4 regions of the Enterococcus raffinosus genome follow, and region 3 is predicted to be linked to each of the others. Evidence: riboswitches for the same ligand, from Rfam matches in the RefSeq annotation. Region 3 holds a riboswitch; each other region holds the start of a gene.
The links. A riboswitch is a leader RNA that binds a small molecule or an ion and turns the genes downstream of it on or off. The one in region 3 is predicted to bind magnesium.

Region 1 (5,403 bases), on a different replicon from region 3:
TTTCTACCATTCGTATTGTTTTTGGACATCATAAACTATCCCTCCTGTATTCGGTTTCATAAATCCATTATAAAAGAAAAAACTGTAGACAGCATCCATAAAATGGACTTTGTCTACAGTCTGACTCATACTAATAATTAGTATGAGTTTTTTTAGTTATCTTGACTCTTTTATTGAATTGGGTTAGCGTTGAGTCATCCAATAATAAATGAGGGATTTCTATGTGGGAGCTATCAGAAAAAACAAAAATACCGATATATCAACAAATTATGGAACAAATTATTTCCTATATTCAAGAAGGCACTCTGCAACCAGGAGATCGGTTGCCGTCGGAGCGTAAATTGGCTACATATTATAATGTAAATCGATCGACAGTCGTTCACGCTTTGGATGAGTTGGTTAGTCTAGGCTGGGTATTGCGGCGACAGGGTAGTGGGACAATAGTTAATGAGGGAAATTGGGGAAGGAGTACGATGCCAAGGGTTGATTGGCGCAGTTTTTTTACACAGGAATCACATCCTAGAGAACCTTTTCTGGAAAAATTACAACTTTTATTGTCTGATTCTGAAGCACTTGATCTTTACTCAGGAGAACTCCCCTTAAATTTGATTCCTGATTTTCGCTTCCCTTCTTACACCTGGGAAGAATTACTTTTAGAAGAAAGAAAACAAAGCCCCTTGGGATATCGACCTTTGCAGCAGATTATTTGTCAGAAAATAAAAATAGAACAGAAAATTGATGTTTTTTCGGACCAAGTCTTGATCACCTCAGGCGCACAGCAGGCAATGTTCTTACTGCTTCAGGTAATGCTGCAGAGCGGAGACAGCGTAGCTATCGAGGACCCATCTTTTTTATACTCATTACCGATTTTCGCAACTGCAGGTATTAAGCTGTATGGTGTAGAGATGGATAATGAAGGAATGAAGATCGATAAGCTAGAGCAATTAATTCTCACAAAAAAAATAAAGCTAATTATCCTTAACCCAACTTTTCAAAATCCGACGGGGAAGACGATGTCAGAAAGTCGCAGAAGGCAATTGATTGAGCTCAGTCAAAAATACCAGCTACCAATTATCGAGGACGAAGTATTCAGTGAGATGAATTTTAACCTCATCCCTCCTTCGTTGAAGGAACTTGCACCACATCAAGTGATTCATCTAGGCTCATTATCTAAAATTTTTGGTTCTTCTATCAAAATTGGCTGGATTGTGGCTGATCGGGATTTAATTCAACGATTATCCGAGGCCAAGCAAATGATGGATTTTTCCATCAGCGTTTTCCCACAGGTGATCGCCCATACCGCTTTGACCGATTCACAGTTTGAACGGAATCAGAAAGAATTAGTAAGTAAATTAAAGAAACGTGCCAACTTATTTGTTTCATTAGCTGATAGTATTTCAGAGGATTGGATAATTTCTAAAATTGAAGGCGGAATCTATGTTTATTTTACTTGGCGGCATCAAAAATTGTTCAGAAAAGACTGGGAAATTTTCCTAAGAGAAAAAATATTAATTGCCCCCGCATTTCTTTTTAGTAGTGATACAATGGCAATGAGAGTGAATTATACTCGACTATCAGAAAAAGCACAGCAACTTTTTTTCGAAAAACTACAGAAGATTTCTAGAGAGCTAAGGAGGAATTAAATGGATGCATTAAAGAGTTTACAGACACACCGAACGTATCGTAATTTTGACGAAAACTATCAATTATCAGAGGAAGAATTACAAAAAATTTTGAACGCAAGTCGTCAAGCACCGAGTTGGATGAATGGTCAAATGTACAGCATTATCGTGGTACGAGATCGGAAAATTAGAGAAAAGCTTGTTGAGCTCAATCCAGGGAATCCACACATGCTTAAAAGTTCGGTTTTTCTTGTATTCGTAGCTGATTTAAAAAGGACAGAGAAGGTCGCTAAACATTATGAAGTGGGTTATCGCATTAATGAAGGTATAGATCCGTTGATCACAGCAGTAACCGATGCTGCTTTAGCCCTGGAAAATGCAGTAATCGCCACTGAATCTTTAGGATTGGGTTCTGTAGTCGTTGGATCGATTAGAAAAGATATTCCAGAAGTAAGCAATTTGTTGAATTTACCTGATTTCGTCTTTCCTGTTGCTGGCTTGAGCATTGGAAAGCCCAATGTGGAAATGAAAATCAAACCTCGTTTGCCAGAACAGGCAATTGTACACTATGACACGTACCAAGATTATAACTATCAGTTGATAGAAGAGTATGATGATACGATGGAAAAATTTGCAGAAGCTCGCGAAACGAAACTGTGGAGTAAAAAATTTGCAGATTACTTTAGCAGTTCCCCAAATAAAAAGGTCGATGAGTTTCTGAAAATGAAAAAGTTTTTTCAATCTAATGTTTGACACCGAGAGTTAACTGACATATAGTAAGGATGTAAATAAGAATAATTGTTAGGTGAGGCTCCTATACGGACACAGGCTACTGCCCAAAAATGTCGAGAGACGCCAATGGGTAAAACAGGAATCATCGTGAAGGTGATTCATAACGTAGCTGACAAATTTTGTCTACGCCCTATAGTGCTAAAGCTCGACGATGAACATGATTGGATTTTCGCGCGTGCTCATTTTCGAGTGTGCGCTTTTTTTCTGTCAGTTAAACCTGTAAGCATGTTAGGTTGCTTAATATCGCCAAAGAATAATGAAAGGATGTGAGGAAGATGGACCTTGAAGATAGTCGACCGAAAAGTAAGAATAACTGGGCGGCTTTGGCTGCCTTGAATTTTAGGAGGAAAAACTATGATGAACAAAAAAGGCCTTCTTGCTCGCAAAATCAATAAAGATCAAGAGTTAAAAAAATTAGCAATTTTATCTGATCGTGACTTATTCCTTAATTTGCGAACATCTCTTCAAGGACTATCAGAGGAGGATGCGCAAAGTCGTTTGGAGGAGTATGGACCTAATGAAGTTTCTGCGCAGAAGCCGACACCTGGTATTTTATTATTTTTGCAGGCTTTCAACGATCCATTTGTCTATGTTTTAGCACTTTTAGCCATCGTTTCATTGTTGACAAATGATATTGAGGCCTCAATTGTGATGACGATCATGATTTTGGCTAGTGTTTTGATTACGTTCATTCAAGAATATCGCTCACAAAAGGCGAGTATTGAATTAAAAGAAATGATTGAAAATACCGCTGCGATCACACGTAATGGAGAAACAAAGGAAATTCCGATGGACGAAGTAGTACCTGGTGACATTCTGACGTTAGCGACTGGAGACATGATTCCAGCAGATGCGGTGTTAATCTGGACGAAGGATCTCTTCGTCAATCAATCCTCGTTAACGGGAGAATCAATGCCTGTCGAAAAATATCTTTCAGATGAGACGGAAATAAACGAAGAAACAACCGCATTAGACTTAACCAATTTAGTGTTTATGGGAACTGACGTGTTAAGTGGTCAAGGAAAAGCTATTATTCTAAAGACAGGTCAGCAAACGTTCTTTGGTGATATCGCTAAAAATGCGACATCGAAACGTGGCAAGACTTCTTTTGATATTGGATTATCAAAAGTTAGTAAGTTGTTGCTGCGTATGGTTATGGTTCTGTTTCCCTTAGTGTTTTTAATTAACGGATTTACTAAGGGGGATTGGAGTAGTGCCTTTTTCTTTGCAATTGCAGTTGCAGTGGGCTTGACACCTGAAATGCTCCCAATGATAGTAAGCTCGAATTTGGCGAAGGGGGCATTAACTCTTTCGAAGCACAAAGTCATTGTGAAAGAATTAGCTTCGATTCAAAATCTAGGTAGTATGGATGTTTTATGTACAGATAAAACGGGAACTATTACGGAAGATCGCGTTGTATTAGTACAGCATTTAGACCCTTTAGGAAATGAAAATGAACAAGTTTTGGACTTGGCTTTTATGAATTCTACCTATCAGACAGGGTGGAAAAATTTGATGGACATCGCGGTAATTAATTATTTTGAAGAGCAAAATCGTCATTTGCCTTATCGAGCGGTTCAGAAAATTGATGAGATACCATTTGATTTTTCTCGTCGGCGTTTAACTGTCGTAATGAAGACGGACGAGCATCAACTAATGATCACTAAGGGTGCTGTTGAAGAAATGGCAGCAATCTGCAAATATGTTGAAATAAATGGGGAAATTTTAGAATTAACGCCAGATATCCGCCAACAGTTACAGATCGTTAACGAGAAAATGAATCGTCAAGGTATGCGAGTAATCACGGTTGCTGTGCGGAGAGATGCCCATGATGAACCTATTTATTCAACGGATGATGAAAAAGATATGACATTAATCGGTTTTATGGGGTTCCTTGATCCAGCAAAGGCATCAGCTAAACCAGCAATTAAATCGCTCCAACAACACGGTGTAACAGTGAAGGTTTTGACAGGAGATAATGCAATCGTTGCTCAAAAAGTATGCCAAGATGTTGGTATTCCTGCGGATGATTTTGTATTAGGGAATCAAATTGATGAAATGTCAGATGAAGAGCTGTATCAAGCAGCAGAAAAAATCAATCTGTTTGCCAAGTTAAACCCTATGCAAAAATCACGAATCATTGAATCGCTACAAACTAAGGGACACACGGTGGGTTTCATGGGGGATGGAATCAATGATGCGCCAGCCTTACGAAAAGCTGATGTCGGAATTTCGGTGGACACAGCGGCAGATATCACTAAGGATGCCAGTTCAATCATCCTACTAGAAAAAAGTCTAGGCGTTTTAGAAAGTGGTGTTATTGAAGGCCGCCGAGTATTTAGTAATATGATGAAATACATTAAAATCACTATTAGTTCAAATTTCGGAAACGTATTTTCTATTCTAATTGCTAGCGCGTTTTTACCATTTTTACCTATGCTGTCAATTCAATTACTATTGCAAAATTTAATCTATGATTTTGCACAACTAACAATTCCTTGGGACAATGTGGATGATGAGGAATTACAGGCTCCAACTAAATGGGAAACTACCGGTCTATTGAAATTCACTGTCTGTATTGGTCCGATCAGCTCAGTTTTCGACATAATTACTTTCTTAGTCATGTGGTTCATTTTTGGTGCCAATACAGGTGGTGCACAAAACCTTTTCCAAACCGGGTGGTTTATGATCGGTCTTACCACACAAGCATTGGTTGTTTTAATGGTAAGAACGAAGAAAATTCCATTTATCCAAAGTCGTCCAGCACCACAAGTTTTTGCCAGTTTACTGATGGCTGTTGTTGTCGGAGCATTAGTTGTTTTGACTCCAATTGCTGAACAATTTGATTTTGTTTATTTACCAAGCAGCTATTGGTTATGGTATCTTATTATCGTTGCTGCTTACATGTTGGCGACTCAGCTAGGAAAAGTAGTATATATAAAAATTGCAAAAGAATGGATCTGAACTATAACAGAATGGCCTGTGTTGC
Region 2 (5,403 bases), 100 kb from region 3:
AACCATTGAAAATTTTTCTGAAGCTGAGGATATCTCCTTAACGGTTGTAGAAGCGGGGGAGCATTTCTTTCATACACCAGAACAGCTTGATGTTTTTCAAAAGTGGTTAAAAACAAATTTATAAAAGTAAAAGCATCCTAGCAAAATCTTGCTAGGATACTTTTTTACATTATTTTACTTTTTTACGGCTGAAAAACAGCAATGTAGTGGCAAGGAATAAAATACTGATACCTGTGATAAGGTAGCTTGGCGTATAGCGCTCACCCGTTTTAGGCAATTTTTTTGCTGTCGTTTGGTTAGAAATAGTTCTTCTAGACGGATTGTTGGATGATCCAACAGGTGTCATGTTATTCTTCTTACTTGAATCAGAAATTTCTCCGGTGGTTTGACTGCTAGTCTCAGTGCTTGCGGTTGGAGCAGTTGTCGTGGACTCGCTGTCGTTGGTACTAGTTGTTGGAGTCGTTGTAGACTGATACACATAAGTGACTGTTTGCGCTTTAGCGCTAAAGGTTCCCTTAGCGTTTTTTGGTAATTGTTTTTTATCCAATGCGTACCCCTTGATATCCGGTTGATAGTCTTTACCGGATACATCAAACTGGGTGTCTAGTTTTCCTTTTATAACCGTTTCTTTATGAATTTTCTTTCCATTTTGATCAACATATTGAATGGTTACCATCGGATCAACCACTGTAACTGTCGCTTTTGCAGTGGCAGAATCACCGGACCAGCTTCTGTTTGGAACACGAGCGTACGTATAGGTAATTTCGTATTTTCCAGCTGTTTGATTGTTAACGGTCCCTTTGACAGAAACATCGCTAAGGGCGATGTTTTCTCCATTAGGAGCTATCCCGCCATCGAAATTATCTGCGGGGTCCCATGGATCGCCGACAGAGATCATTGAGTCATGCGCCTTCAACGTTACGTCGTTTCGTTTATAAATGTATATGACAGTTTGCATATCCGCAGTAAATTTCCCAACGGCGTTTTCAGGTAATTTTGTGTTGTCTAAGGTGTAGCCGTCAATAGCAAGCTGATAAGTTTCGGTGGTTGTATCGTAATCCTCACCAACGTTTCCGTTATAAATTTGTGGTGGATGAATATTGTCACCGTCCTCATCAACATATTTAATCGTCACTCCTGGCGAAGGCGTCGTATGCTGCACGTCAAATTGATGCAGGTAGGTTCCTGATGAAATAGCATAGAACGTAAATCTATCCGGTTGATTATAAGAACCTGCTGGGTTATTCAAACGAGCATTGTATTTAAAGGTCTTGAGTTGGTCAAATTCATCCTGTGTTACACCAGATACAGTAATCCCTTCATCTGTAATCGCCAATCGGCTGCTGTCTAGCTGTACGCCATTGAAGTCAAAGTAGGTTTGACTATCGCTATTTGACGTTGTGAAAGGCGGTATATAGCCATCGTAGTTGGTCATGCGGTTCGGCATGATTGAAAAGGGAACATAGATTGTTTGTTTGTCTGCATCGTAATTTAACGCTTGGGCATTGATCGCTGTAGCTGAATCATTTCGTCCAGTATTTTGACCATAGGCAGCAAGCTGAGTTAATGCTGGCATTTGATTGATCGGGCGAAAATCCGTAATCCCGCAAAACTGAACACGCAATTCAGTTAGCTTTGTTAAAGCTATCGCAGGTTCGATTGTTGTGATATTCATATTTGATTCAAAGGTTAAGGACTCTAGGTTCGTCATTTTGTTGATTTTGTCGTATACCTTGTCAGTAACACTTGATCCAGAAAGGTTAAGTCTAGTGATCGTTGTACCAAAATTCGGAACATTTTCATCGTTAACATTTGTGCCCATCAGATAGACTTGTTTTAGTTTTGGCAAAGCAGCTAAAATTGAAAAATCCGTAATTTGATTATTTGAATTCATATAAAAATAGTCCAAGTTTGTGGCTAACTCCAACCCTTGTAAATTAGCGATAGCATTATCTGAATTTTGAATATACAAGCTAGTAAGTTTTGTCATATCTTCTTGAGTCAAGGTATCTTTAGTTTTGCCAATCGTTTTTGCAACAAGCTGCTGTAAGACAGGGTCTGGCATCCACGAGTCTACAGAGGCTATACGTGGTTCTGGTTCAAGTGTTGCGGTTGAAGAGCTTGATGGTTGTGAATCCGCTGTAGAAGGTTCAGTTGTTCCCAGAATGGGCGCTACTGTACTATCTTGCGTTGCGGAGCTTTCTGTTGTTGATGAGAGACTATTCACTGAGCTTGTCGTGTTCAGTGGTTCAGAGAAAACCGTACTGTTTAGAGCGCTGCTGTCAGTAGATGTTTCAGCGTTACTTTGGATAGGAAAGGTCGAGAGAGGGCCCAACACGATTGAACAAGCAAATAATTTATATAAATTCTTTTTCACAAATATAACTCCTTTATAATAGGTATGTAATGGGTAAATAATAATTCTTTTTTAATAAATAAACTGCTCAAGTTTTAATTTTTGCATTATTTTATTTGACCATTTTCTTTTTAATAAAGAAGTTATTTCACTTGATTAGACGCGTATTGTATAAGAGCTTACTAAATAATATAGTGTTCAAATTACTTGTGATTATTCGTTCTTTTATAAAAAGAAGGTTTTTAAATACCATAAAAAGGTTTCTGATCCTAGTAAATTTTTAGTAAAGGATTTTATAAGCAAATGTAAAGAAAGTCGTATTTTCTTTAGAATATTTTGCTATTTACTGACAAAAAAAGTAGTATTCTTTGTGAAAGTAAATATAAGTAAACTTGTTAGGTGAGGCTCCTAAACAAACATAGGCTATTGCGCAGAAACGTCGAAAGACGCCAATGTGTAAAATAGGAATTGTCGGATTAAGGCTTTTCATAAAATAGCTAAGAGTTATTCTTTACGTTGTTTAGTGCTAAAACTCAGACGATGAGATTGATTGTGTGAGACACCAGACTTGTTAGTTTTTTTCGCTAACGTTTGGTGTCTCTTTTTTAGGTTATTTATTGTGGACTCTCTCGTCTCAAACAATTACTTGATGAAGGGAGAGATGAACATGATGAAAAGAAAAAAGATCGATTGGCTGCTGTTATTACCTTATTTGGGGACAAGCCTGATCGGTCTTTTAATTGTTTTTAGTGCTAGTTCTTATCGTTTGATGGCGGAAGGGGAAAATCCATTGTCGCTATTTAGTAAGCAGGCGGTTTTTATGGGGCTAAGCTGGCTGCTGATTGCTGTGCTTTTTCATGTGAAAAATAATGTACTAATAAATGGTAAGCTAGCGCAAAGTTTATTAGCAGTTGGACTAGTTAGTTTACTGTTAGTGAAAATAAGTGGCGTCAATATTAATGGTGCACAAAGATGGGTCTCCTTATTAGGTATTCAATTCCAGCCTTCTGAAGTCACAAATGTGGCACTGATTCTTTATTTGGCGTATTTTTTCCGCGTGAAGCGCACCAGAAAGGAAATGCTGGTTCCTTGTGGTCTAGTGGCACTTAGCGGATTATTGATTTTGCTCCAGCCTAAAGTGACAGGTGCAATCATTATTTGGGGAGTCGCTTTAGTCATTATTACGACTGCGCAATTGCCCTATCAGTGGTCAGTACTTATTTTTTCAGGGTTGATTTTGGGGATTGTTTTAATCGGAGGCGCGATACTTTTTTTGGGCAGCCACCATCTTTTGCCAGAATTATTTGCCCATACCTATGATCGTATCCGCTTAGTGAGAGATCCATTTCTAGATCCCTACGGTAAAGGATTTCAAATGAGTAATTCGTACTACGCGCTTTATAACGGTGGTTTTTTTGGTAGAGGGCTGGGAAATAGTATTACTAAAAAAGGCTATTTACCAGTAGCGGAAACAGATTTTGTGTATTCGATTTTGGTGGAGGAATTAGGCGTTGTTGTCGGCTTACTCGTATTGGCATTGCTTTTTCTGATTGCTCTTCGTCTATTTGTTTTAGCGGCGAAGGAAGTGAATCAGCAGGTCAGCTTAATTTATTTTGGGGTTGGAACGCTTTTGCTTCTCCAAACCAGTATCAATATTGCTAGTATTTTAGGACTAATACCTATGACAGGAGTGCCGTTACCTTTTATTAGTTATGGGGGGACGAGCTACCTGATTCTTTCTATCGCGCTGGGTATCTGTCTAAAACTTTCTTCGGAGGATCGAACAAATGATCAAACGTTTGAGCAGCGAATTTAACTATTCTTTATTTTTACCCATTTTCATCTTTTATTTAATTAGTATCGGCGTACAATCGATGGCGGCTGAGCTAGATGGGGCTGACGTTAAAAATGTTGTAACGAAGCAGATTGTTTTTTGCCTGATTTCTCTATTGACCATGGGGATCGTCAGTAAATTCAAAACGGCTACTTTGTTAAAATATGCGCCCTTTTTTTACGTTGTATCGTTAGGGATTATGGCGCTATTGTATTGGTTTTATGATCCGGCGATGTACACTGTAACGAACACGAAGCGCTGGCTGCGTATCGGCGGTTTTTCTTTTCAGCCATCAGAATTGATGAAACTGAGTTTTACTCTTTTTATGGTTCGCTTAACACTAATCGATGAGTTGAATTGCTCTCAGCGAACCTTGAAAAGTGATCTACGTTATTTAGGTAAGGTGGCATTGTTCAGCCTGCCGACATTTTTCTTGATGTTTATTCAACGAGATTTTGGAACGAGTTTAGTATTTATTGCTATTTTAGGTGCGCTGTTTGTAATATCCGGGGTTCATTGGAAAATACTTACGACGATTACGGGTATCGGAGCAGCTTTAGGTACCACTTTATTGGTTTTGGTTTTCAGTGAATGGGGGAATAAGCTGCTATATTGGCTGCATTTTAAAACGTATCAGCTAGATCGTGTGCGTGCATGGGTTGATCCCTTTCAATACCGTGATTCTATTGCCTATCAGCAAGTACAGAGTCTTTACGCGATTGGATCGGGCGGCTTGTTTGGTCGCGGCAGTGAGCAGGCATCCGTATATGTGCCTGTTCGTGAGTCAGATATGATCTTTACGGTGATTGGAGAAGGCTTTGGCTTCATTGGCAGTACTTTAGTGGTTTTTCTATACTTCTACTTGTTTTATCAAATCATTTCAGCTGCGATGAAAACAAATAATAAAGGCAATCTCTATTTGGCGGTTACTTTTGTATTTGGTTTGCTGTTCCAAATTTTTGAAAATATCGGAGCTGCGATTGGTATTTTGCCATTAACGGGTATTCCGTTGCCGATTTTAAGTCAAGGAGGAACCTCCTTGATTGTTCTAGGTGTTGGCTTGGGAATCATGATGGGCTTTCGAGAAAAAGAACGATTAATATAAAAATTGAATGGAGAATTGAACAAAATGATGCGAAAAAAGTTTTTCCTACGAAGTGCAGGTATGCTCCTTTCAGTCATGGTGATAACTAGTGCTGTCGCAATGAATGCA
Region 3 (5,403 bases):
ATTACAAAAGGAGCGAATCATCCCTACCACACCGCCGAAAACATTTTAGATCGTAAGTTTACTGCCGAAGCGCCGAATCAAAAATGGCTAACGGATGTAACGGAATTCAAATATTATGAGGGACCAGAAATCCACAAGGTTTATTTAAGCGCGATTTTAGACCTCTATGATCGTCGGATTGTTTCTTACGTCATTAGTGATACCAATGACCTGAATATTGCCTTTGATACCTTCGATCAAGCAATCGAAACAGAACCTGATGCTCACCCGCTCTTTCATAGCGATCGTGGATTCCAATATACGCATCAGAATTTTTATAACAGAATCATTGAAGCTGAAATGACGCAAAGCATGTCTCGTGTTGGAAAATGTATCGATAATGGTCCGATGGAAGGGTTTTGGGGAATGATCAAACGAGAAAAATATTACGGCAAGAAATTTACGAGTCGTACAGAACTAGTCACGATGATTGCGAATTATATGGACTATTACAACAATGGGCGCTATCAACGGAAATTGCATGTGTTGACACCGATGGAGTATCACAATCTGTATTACGAAGCAGCCTAATCATTCGTGCGTTTCAAACATAAAACGTCCTTTGTTTTGTGTTTGAAACGCATGACCAACCAAGCGGCAGCGCGGTAGTTGTTTCTTAGAAAAGTTAAAAACTACTCTTCAAGAAGCGAAGAGTAGTTCTAAAAATCATTCATTATTTCATTGTCCTATTGACGGGTAGCCCACCATTCTTTGATTAAGAAACGTATACGCTTTTTGCTGTCCTTTGCTGGAGGTCAAATTTATTCAGACCGATTTCTTCCTTTCATCTCAATTTCTTTGAATATCTGCTTTAAGTCGTTTTCTACTTCTTCAATGTCAAAAGCAGGAGCGCTTGTTTTATTTTTGTATAAATAGAACTCTAAGTTTAATCCATTGGGCAATGACAGGAAGTGAATCGATTCCCTTGATAACAATTCTTTTTCAATCGCATGAATCACGAACACCCCTTTTTTCTCCTTCAACCACTTATGAATCCCCAAACTGTCTGGGCAATAGAGATACTCAGGTGTAATACTGAAGAAGTCCGCTGTCCGTTGTGTTAATTGCTGATGGCCAAGGTGATCGCTCAAAACGATGAAGGGTATTTTTTCTAGATCTTTGGCGTCAGCTTGATTTAATTCATTTTTTACTAGGGAGGTATTTGCGGCCAAAACTACTTTTGATCGAATCAATGCCGTTCGCTCAAATTGAGGATCTTCCACCAAACTGCTAGTAATCACCAAATCTACTTCCCTGTTTTTTAATTGATTGAATAACTCTAATGGAGCAGCATTCACATAACGAATCGTGTAATCCACCTCTTTGCATGCACATTCTCCAGCTTCAAAAATGAAAATAGATTCGCTGATGCCTACTTTAAAGATTGGTCGATCAATCATTTGATAGAGCGGAAATTGAATCTTCTTAGCTTCATCAATGATACGTTTGACTACAGGGAGGATTTTCTCTCCTTTTTCACTTAAAATCAATTTCTTTCCTTGACGAAGAAATAGATCATAGCCGAGTTCGTTTTCGAGACTTTTCAATGCTGAGCTTAATGAAGAAACTCCTACATAGAGTTCCTGAGAAGCTTTAGAAAGACTGCTATATTTAGCGATAATATAGAAATACTCTAATTTTTCGATTGACATTTTTTCACATCCAAACATGTAGTATTTTAGGTCAACCTAATTTTGCTCCTCTATAGGCCAAACAATCAAGAAAGAACATTAAATAACAGATATTCTTTAACAGAGGTTAACGTTTGATCGCTTTTTTTCTGAAATTTGAAGGAAAACGTCTTTCATGAATCTGGAATGCGATTCCTTAATAAACGAAAAGGTGTAGAAACCCTTTGTTCCCAATAGCTCACTCTTGCTGCTTATTCATCAATAAGCTTTTCTCGATTGCTTTCCCCTTTTTCACGAGTATGATGGGTTTGCACAATAAAATAAAAATCATATTAGGTGAGGTTACTCTGAAGAACATAGGTTATCGCTCGGAAATGTCGAGAGACAGTAACGAGTAAAGCAGGGATTGTCGAATGAAGGCTTTCTCAAGATAACTAGAAACTTTTCTTACGTCTCAGAAAGCCAAAGCTCAATGAACGTGATTTCCTGATAAAATTAGTTATTCGGTGACCTCCTTAATATGATTATTTAGGAGGTTTTTTACATTGAAAGTTTTACACGCTCCATCTCAAAAGAATACCACGCTAAAGAAAAGCATTGGAAATCTGACATTTGTGATAATCTTAGCGTTATTCGCATTTATTTTGGTCTTTTCCTTAATAAAAATGAATCGACCGCTAGATTCTCTACCCTCAGAAGAGGTTTTATCGACCCCTAGTAAAACACACGATTTCTTAGCCATCTCAAACCTGCTCTATTTTTCCATTCGAACGATGTTTCGAATGATCATCGGGATGATTTGGTCATTTCTTTTCTCCTTTGTGTTCGGTGTTCTAGCGGTAAGATATAAAACCGCTAGACGGATTATTTTACCGATGGTCAATTTTTTAGAGTCCGTTCCACTACTTGGCTTCTTGACTTTCACCACCGCTTGGCTGCTAGGGCTTTTCCCTGGAAATGTCTTAGGTGCCGAATGTGTGGCGATCTTCGCGATCTTTACCGGTCAAGCTTGGAACATCATGTTGACCCTTTACCAAATCATGGAGGTCATTCCTTCTGATTTATCGAATGTTACAGATCAGTTCAAATACAACCCTTGGGAAAAATTTTGGCGATTAGAATTTGTCTACGCGATTCCAGGATTGCTGTGGAACGTGATTATCTCCCAAACGGCGGCTTGGTTCGCCTTGGTGGCCAGTGAACAAGCTTCTGTTGCTCTTCCGAAAGACACGACACTTTTTTTGCCGGGAATTGGCTCCTATATTCAAATCGCGTTGGACCGTGCTGATTTTAAAGCATGCTTATGGGCTGTCTTAGCCTTACTACTGAATGTTATCATTCTGAACTTTCTAGTTTTTCAACCATTGGTTCGCGCAACCTATTACTTTAAGTATGAGACAGATGTTGAAAGTACTATCCCGCCACGATCTATTATTTATCGTTTGCTCAAAGAGGCAACATTGACGCACTATTGTTCTCATATTTTTTCACTATTTAGTCAATTTTGGATCTATCAACTACCGAAAATTTGGTATTTTTTGAAGCTTGATCGACTCTATAAACGAATCGCTAAACTGCGGAATTTCTTTAAAACCTTGTGGTATATCGGGCTGGGGGTCTTAATCATTGTCTGCTCTATCAAGCTGTATCATTTTTTGCCTCATCAGGATTTCGGAATGATTCCACGTTTAACACTTTACACCACCTTACGTGTAACCTTAGCAATGATTGTAGCTGGACTGATTTTTACCCCTCTGGCTATTTGGGTAGCTAGTGACAATCGTCGGTTAAATATCGTGCAACCTATTGGGCAAATTTTAGGTTCGATTCCTTCTAATGTTTATACGCCCTTTATTGTTATCTTTATAAGCATGGGGTTTGATAAATTGGAATGGTGGATTCTGCCTTTGATAATGGTCGGGTGTCAATGGTATTACTTCTTTAACGTGATTGCTGGATACTTAGCAATTCCAGATGATATTCGAGACGTGACAAAAATTTTCAAATTATCGAAATGGCATTGGTGGGTTAAATATCTCATCCCCTCGATCTTACCTTACATTATCACCGCGATTATTAATGCTGCCGGCGCTGCTTGGAACGCAGATATTGCTGCTGAAAGTATTCAATGGGGGAAAAAATCTATCAATGTGACTGGGTTGGGCCAATACATTTCGGTGAACGACGGTATCAAGGACAAATCGGCTCTAGGTACATTGGCAATGTGCTTTGTGGTAGGGCTTTGTATCGCCTTTGTTTGGCAACCTTTGTATCGTGTCGCAAAAGAAAAATTTCATTACTGATGCGTACAAGTATGCATAAAAGTTTAATCGGAAGGAGAAGTATGCTGGGACTAGATTTTCCGGTATACGAAATAAAAGCATGGAAAATATTGAATTATTAAACGTAAAATCCGTTTGCAAAGAATTTGAAATTGAAGGACATAAAGAGCATTTAAAGGTTTTAGAAAATATTGATTTGACTGTTAAAACCAACGAATTTGTGAGTATCATTGGACAATCAGGGACTGGAAAGTCCACTCTATTGAGAAGCATTGCCGGACTGCTCCAACCAACGAAGGGCGAAATCACCTTTGAAAATAAAATACTCACTGAGCCAGATGCCAACATCAGTATGGTATTCCAGCATTTCGCACTTTTTCCTTGGTTAACCGTAGAGAAAAATATCAGCTTTGGGCTAGAGAATCGCGAGGAACTATCACGGGAACAAATCAAAAAACGCGTGGGTAATCTGATTGAAATGATCGGGCTAGAGGGCTTTGAAAAGGCCTACCCTCGCGAGCTCTCCGGCGGTATGAAGCAACGAGTGGGCTTTGCTCGAGCATTGGCGATCGAGCCTAGCCTCTTATTGCTGGATGAACCCTTCTCCGCTTTGGACATTATTACCGCTAGTCAACTATCCAATGACCTACTATCCATCTGGCTCGGCAACCAAATTGCTACGAAGTCCATCGTTATGATTACTCATGATGTTCAGCAGGCTGTACAGCTTTCTGATCGCGTCGTTTTGATGGATGCAAATCCCGGTCGTGTAGCAAAAATTTACCCAATCGATGTCCCTAGAAATCAACGCACTCCAAAAACTATTATCAATATCGTTGAGCAAATTACTCAAGAAATGATTCGGCGGATGCAAGCATAAACTCCCTAAATTTACTATCTGACCATTGCATCCTCAAAAAAATCAGGTGTATTATCCACACCTGATTTTTTATTTTATTTAAGCCAAATCTCCCCGCAAAACATCAATGATATTTTCCTTTTTAATTTTCCCTACAGCATAGAACATCGTGATCGCTACAATGAGAAGTACGCCCAGCGTACTGATCAATAGGCTGCTCCACGGAAATTGATAAGCAATCTCCGCTCCACCTCTTACCATTCCTTGGTAAATCAACCAAGAGAAGAGCCCTGCGATTGGAATTCCCCATACTAATGAACGGAAGCCATAAAATATGCATTCATAAACCATCATTTTATTAAACTCATGATCAGTCATTCCTATCGAACGCAACATTGCCAACTCACGCCGCCGCAACTTAATGTTGGTAGAGATCGTATTGAAGACATTCGCAAGTGCGATCAATGCGATCATCCCAACAAAAACGTAGCTGAAAAGGTTCACTACAAAGAGAATATTACGATTCTGATCAAATATTTCATGTACATTGTAGAGCTCGTAAGGTATAGAAACTCCTTCTTTTTGAAGGATG
Region 4 (5,403 bases), on a different replicon from region 3:
TTTACCAAGGTAACTAGCAAAAGATAAGCCAAAATCGTGACAACTAACCATAGCCAATATTGATTAGGTAAGATACCTAATCCCAAATTCTGTCCGAAATTTGTAAATGGCAACAAGGTTCCTACAACAATCCCTAAAGTTGTAATGACCGTCATGATAAATGACCCTCTGCTTTGAATAAATGGAATCTGGGGAGTTCTCAGCGCATGTAAAACTAAGGTTTGTGACCAAAGCGACTCGACAAACCAGCCTGCATGGAAAATAGCGATAAAAGCTACCTGCTGATCTGGTGACAATGAGTGATAGCTTCCGCCAATGACAGCTGGACAGACCACAAAATACATCAATAAATACGTGGTAATATCAAAGATTGAACTAGTTGGTCCAAGCCAGACCATAAACTTACCTATACTGGAGGCAGTCCATTTTTTTGGTTTTTCTAAATACTCTTTATCCATCCGATCCCAAGGAATTGAAATACAAGAAATGTCATAAATCAGATTCAAGAAGAGAATTTGTAGCGGCAGCATTGGTAAAAACGGCAGAAAAGAACTAGCTACTAATACCGAAAACATATTCCCAAAATTTGAACTAGCAGTAGCTTTGATGTACTTCATGATATTGCCAAAGGTTTCTCTTCCTGAAAGAATTCCTCGTTCCAAAATCATCAAATCTTTCTCTAGCAAGATGACGTCTGCAGATTCTTTCGCGATATCCACTGCAGTATCAACAGAAATTCCAACGTCGGCTGCCTTCATTGCCGGAGCATCATTGATCCCATCTCCGAGGAATCCAACCGTATGCCCATTTTTTCTGAGCAAACTCGTGATTTTCTGTTTTTGCTGCGGATTTAGCTTCACAAAGACATTGTAATTTTCTGCGATCTCCGCTAATTCATCTTCTTTTAAATGAATTAAGTCTTCTCCATGAATGATTGTTTCCGTTCCTAATCCAACTTGCTTACAAACAGATTTTGTCACTAAGGCATTGTCGCCTGTTAAAACCTTCACACCTACACCGTGTTCTTTCAATGCCTTCAATGCTTGTTTCGTGGTTTCTTTTGGTGGATCTAGAAAAGCTAAATAGCCTATAAGCACCATCTCTGCCTCATCAGCAGTTGAAAATTCACCGACAACACTAGGATTCGTTTTTTGAGCGACCCCGATGACACGTAAGCCATCTTCATTTAACTCGTGTACCTTTTGTAATACTTTTTTTCTTAATTCATTTGTTAATTCTGTGACTTCCCCTTTAAAATCTACGAAAGAGGAAATTTCCAGCATTTCTTCAATCGCGCCTTTTGTAATCATTTGAGTTTTTCCTTGTTGATCCTCCACAACAACACTCATTCTACGCCGCTGAAAATCAAAAGGAATTTCATCTACTTTTTTGTAACGAATCGCATCGGTGTCTAATTCCTGCTTGGTAGATTCAATAATCGCAACATCAATCAAATTTTTTAATCCTGTTTGATAATAGCTGTTTAAATAAGCATGTCTTAGAACTCGATGATCCTCTTCTCCATCACAATCCAAATGATATTCGAGAATGATTTTGTCTTGGGTCAAGGTTCCCGTTTTATCTGTACATAAAACATCAATTGCACCAAAATTTTGAATCGCGTTTAAGTTCTTGATAATTGTGCCATTATTCGCCATCCCTGTAGCACCTTTGACCAAATTAGTCGTTACGATCATCGGCAGCATTTCCGGTGTCAAACCTACAGCAACGGATAAACCAAATAGAAATGCTTCCATCCAGTCCCCTTTAGTAAATCCATTAATAACAATCACTGTTGGCGCCATCAAGGCCATGAATTTAATAAATAAGAAAGAGGTCTTACGAATTCCTAGCTCAAAGCTTGTTTGAACGGGAGTGTCCGATAAAGAACTTGCGACATCGCCAAACAATGTATTTGCACCTGTGGCAATTACAACGCCTTCAGCACTTCCACTAATTACATTACTTCCCATAAATACCAAATTATCATAACTAGTTTCAGAATTCTTATTCCCCATTATCTCACCAGCACTTTTCTCAACAGGATAGCTTTCGCCAGTTAGAGCAGATTGTGAGATGAATAGATCCTTCGTGGTAATCAGACGGATATCCGCTGGAATCATATCCCCTGCGGAAAGTTTTACTAGATCACCGCAGACGATCTCCTCCATCGGAATCTCGTTATAACGATTCTCTCTACGAACCGTTGCCGTTACCTTGACCAATGATTTTAACTTTTCTGCCGCTTTATTTGAACGAACAGACTGTACCAGTGTCATTGTTCCACTGACTAACACCATAACCAAAATAATGCCGCTGCCAAAGAAATCTTTCTCACCTGCTTCTGGCAAGATCCCTTCTGTAACCAAAGAAATGAATCCTAACCCAATTAGTACCAAAGTAAAAGGGGTAATAAATGCTTTTAGAACTTCTATGATAAATGGTGTCGCCTTTTTTAAAGGAAGCTTATTTTCACCAAATGCTTCTCTAGCTTCTAAAACTTCCTCAGCTGATAATCCCAATGTCGATGTATTAAACGTCTCAAAAATATTTTTCACTGTTTTTCTAGCAAATAAACTATAATCTGTCCTTGTTGTTACTTTCTTTTGTTGTCTCATTTTTTTCTCCTTTTCTCCGAAAAAAATATGCCATAATCCTATCCCTATAAACAAGTATAGAGCCATATCTTTTACCGTATTCATCCTTACCCCTCCTGCAATCGACGGGCTTATGGAGAAAAGTGGAGGTTAAAAACAAATAGACAATAGTATCTTGTTTGTTCTTTTCTGCCATAAACCCGTAATTATTGAGCTACTGTCATCCATTTGTTTTCATCTCCTTTTTTTCTGTTTGTTCAAGTGATGATTGAATCTTCTTTTTATAGCTTCTCATAACCAATCTGCCTTCTTCATAATCATCAGAAATCGCCTGGTATCCTAATTTTTCATAAAATCCCCATGCTTGCTTTCTACCAGTTAAAAAAACGAAACAAAAGCCGAAACTCCTCGCGATCTGTTCTGCATAAATCAATAAATTTTTTCCTAACCCTTCCCCTTGAAAATGAGCATCTACTGCAACTTGTTTGATCTGAGCACATTTGTTTGAGATCGGATGTAGTAATAGCGTTCCTACTACTCGATTCCCTCGCTTGACAACCAAGTGAAGATCGTTCTTTTCCTCTCTAGGTGCTTGGAATAGAAGTTGCTTACCAGAGCTTAGCTTTAACTCGTTGTTTCTAAGTGTCAAGGCCTCATTATATAATGGGCTATTCCACTTTGTTAATGTGAACACTGTTTTACCATGATTGTTCCTCCTTATTCTTGTTTTAAAAATAATAATGATTGCTACGTAAAAAAGGCTTTTCGCTCAAAAACTCAGCGAAAAGCCTTACTATTATTCATCCTAAAGAGACAAAGTCGTATAGTCGATCTAATCGTTGAGTTTTGGCACTATACAACGTAAAGACAAACATCTTAGCTACCTTAAGAAAAGCCTTGTATTCGACAGTTCCTGTTCTACCCATTGGCGTCTCTCGACATTTTTGGGCAGTAGCCTATGTTTGTATAGGAGCCTCACCTAACAAATCATATTTTATTTTCGAACACAATATAACAAGTAATAACGAGTCTGTCAAACTTTTTTATGAAAAAAATCCGTTGATCCCTTTATTCACACTTTGAAAAATCCAATTTCATATTGATTTAAAGCGATTTTTTTATTAAAAAAAGTTTTCAAATTAATTTATAGTTTATATAAAAGTTCAGAAAAATCTGAGAGGATATAATTAAATAACGATTGTTTCTATAAAAAAGAGTAGAGCCTCTTGCTCTACTCAATCGTTTTCGACTCTTTTAATTAACCCAAACGAAGTTTTTTTATAATTTCTTCAGCTGTCGCTAAATTCATTCGTTCAGCTTTTCTTAATTGTCTAGAAACTTGTGGGATTTCACTAGTTGTGGCGCCTGCAGTAATCGCTAACGAACGACTTTGCATCGCCATGTGTCCCTTTTGAATTCCTTCTGTGACTAATGCACGAATAGCCGCAAAATTTTGAGCCAATCCAACAGCCACGATGATTTCTCCTAGCTCTTCAGCAGACGTTATTTCTAATAACTTCAAGCTTAATTGCGCTTTTGGAAAAACCTTTGTTGCTCCTCCAACAATTCCAACCTTCATAGGCAAAGTCAGTTTACCAATGAGGGTGTTCTCTTGAATAGACCAATCAGTCATCCCTTCGTATCGACCGTTTCGTGCCGCGTATGCGTGACACGCAGCGGCTACAGCACGTGTGTCATTTCCAGTTGCCAATACCACAGCATCAATGCCGTTCATAATGCCTTTGTTATGGGTAGCCGCACGATACGGATCAATCTTACTGTATTCACTCGCAGAAACAATTTTTTCAGCCAACTCAGGTGAGAGCTGTTCCAATGAAATTTCACATTTCGCTTCAATGAGAGACTGTGTCGCATAATTGCTTAAAATACTAAATAAGATATCTGCTTCTGGCATTAGTTGTCGGACTTCTTGAGCAACAGCCTCCAGCATTGTGTTTAAGATATTCGCTCCCATCGCGTCTTTTGTATCCACTTCTAAGTCGATAGAAACATAACCTTCTTCAAAGGTACGCACTTTTATCGATTGTACTCCACCGCCACGTTGGTAAATAGACGGATAGCTTCTCTCAGCGACCGCAAAAAAGCTTTGTTCGTTGGCATCAACGATTTTTTTCACTTTCTCAAAATCTGTAACGTTCCGCAAAACAATTTGACCAACCATATTTTGATTCATCACACGTGTCGTGATTCCACCAGATTTAGCGATTATCTTCCCTGCATTACTAGCAGCAGCGATAACAGAAGGTTCTTCTGTCGCCATTGGAATAAGCTTTTTTTTTCCATTAATGACGAAATTTTGTGCCAATCCAAGTGGAATGGAGCACTCACTGATTTGATTCTCAATTAAATGATTCGCGATTTTCTCTGGTAATACTGTCTCAGTGGCTAGTTGTGCCGCTTCCTTCGCCGACAACTTTTTTTCTTTGACCAACTTAGCTAATCGTTCGGCTTGGGTCATTTGATAAAACTTTTTTTTTGCAGTTTCTTGATCCTCAGCTTTCGTTATCATCAAAGCTAGACCTAAGCCGCCACCGATACAGAGACTTGCGACGCCTCGCTGTTTGTCCTCTTGTACAAGCTCTGAGATCAAAGTCGTGATAATCCGTGTTCCACTAGCTCCGATTGGATGTCCTAGTGCAATTGCACCACCATAGACGTTGATTTTTTCATTAGGGAGCTTTAATTCCCTTTGAACAGCGACAGAAGCAGCCGCAAATGCTTCATTGATTTGGAACGTATCAATTTCGTCAATCGTTCGGTTTGCTTTGTGTAATAGTTTATTAAT

Region 1: linked by a shared signal. The riboswitch ahead of mgtA (magnesium-translocating P-type ATPase) and the one ahead of J9537_RS19705 (ABC transporter permease subunit) in region 3 are both predicted to bind magnesium.
Region 2: linked by a shared signal. The riboswitch ahead of J9537_RS20210 (FtsW/RodA/SpoVE family cell cycle protein) and the one ahead of J9537_RS19705 (ABC transporter permease subunit) in region 3 are both predicted to bind magnesium.
Region 4: linked by a shared signal. The riboswitch ahead of J9537_RS05445 (GNAT family N-acetyltransferase) and the one ahead of J9537_RS19705 (ABC transporter permease subunit) in region 3 are both predicted to bind magnesium.

What each region holds. Positions count from the first base shown of each region.
Region 1 is NZ_CP072888.1:1,656,372-1,661,774, reverse strand. Features, by position in the region: gene J9537_RS08155 (IS1182 family transposase) at 1-32, opposite strand, end outside; gene J9537_RS08150 (aminotransferase-like domain-containing protein) at 222-1,643, shown strand; gene J9537_RS08145 (nitroreductase family protein) at 1,644-2,375, shown strand; M-box (ykoK) riboswitch at 2,413-2,577, shown strand; gene mgtA (magnesium-translocating P-type ATPase) at 2,772-5,378, shown strand.
Region 2 is NZ_CP072889.1:1,158,399-1,163,801, forward strand. Features, by position in the region: gene J9537_RS20200 (alpha/beta hydrolase) at 1-124, shown strand, start outside; gene J9537_RS20205 (MucBP domain-containing protein) at 170-2,377, opposite strand; M-box (ykoK) riboswitch at 2,741-2,908, shown strand; gene J9537_RS20210 (FtsW/RodA/SpoVE family cell cycle protein) at 3,024-4,172, shown strand; gene J9537_RS20215 (FtsW/RodA/SpoVE family cell cycle protein) at 4,144-5,295, shown strand; gene J9537_RS20220 (phosphatase PAP2/LCP family protein) at 5,320-5,403, shown strand, end outside.
Region 3 is NZ_CP072889.1:1,053,475-1,058,877, reverse strand. Features, by position in the region: gene J9537_RS20740 (IS3 family transposase) at 1-570, shown strand, start outside; gene J9537_RS19710 (LysR family transcriptional regulator) at 801-1,691, opposite strand; M-box (ykoK) riboswitch at 1,992-2,158, shown strand; gene J9537_RS19705 (ABC transporter permease subunit) at 2,216-3,973, shown strand; gene J9537_RS19700 (ABC transporter ATP-binding protein) at 4,053-4,832, shown strand; gene J9537_RS19695 (ABC transporter permease) at 4,911-5,403, opposite strand, start outside.
Region 4 is NZ_CP072888.1:1,113,945-1,119,347, reverse strand. Features, by position in the region: gene mgtA (magnesium-translocating P-type ATPase) at 1-2,618, opposite strand, end outside; gene J9537_RS05445 (GNAT family N-acetyltransferase) at 2,818-3,246, opposite strand; M-box (ykoK) riboswitch at 3,422-3,591, opposite strand; gene J9537_RS05440 (hydroxymethylglutaryl-CoA reductase, degradative) at 3,856-5,403, opposite strand, start outside.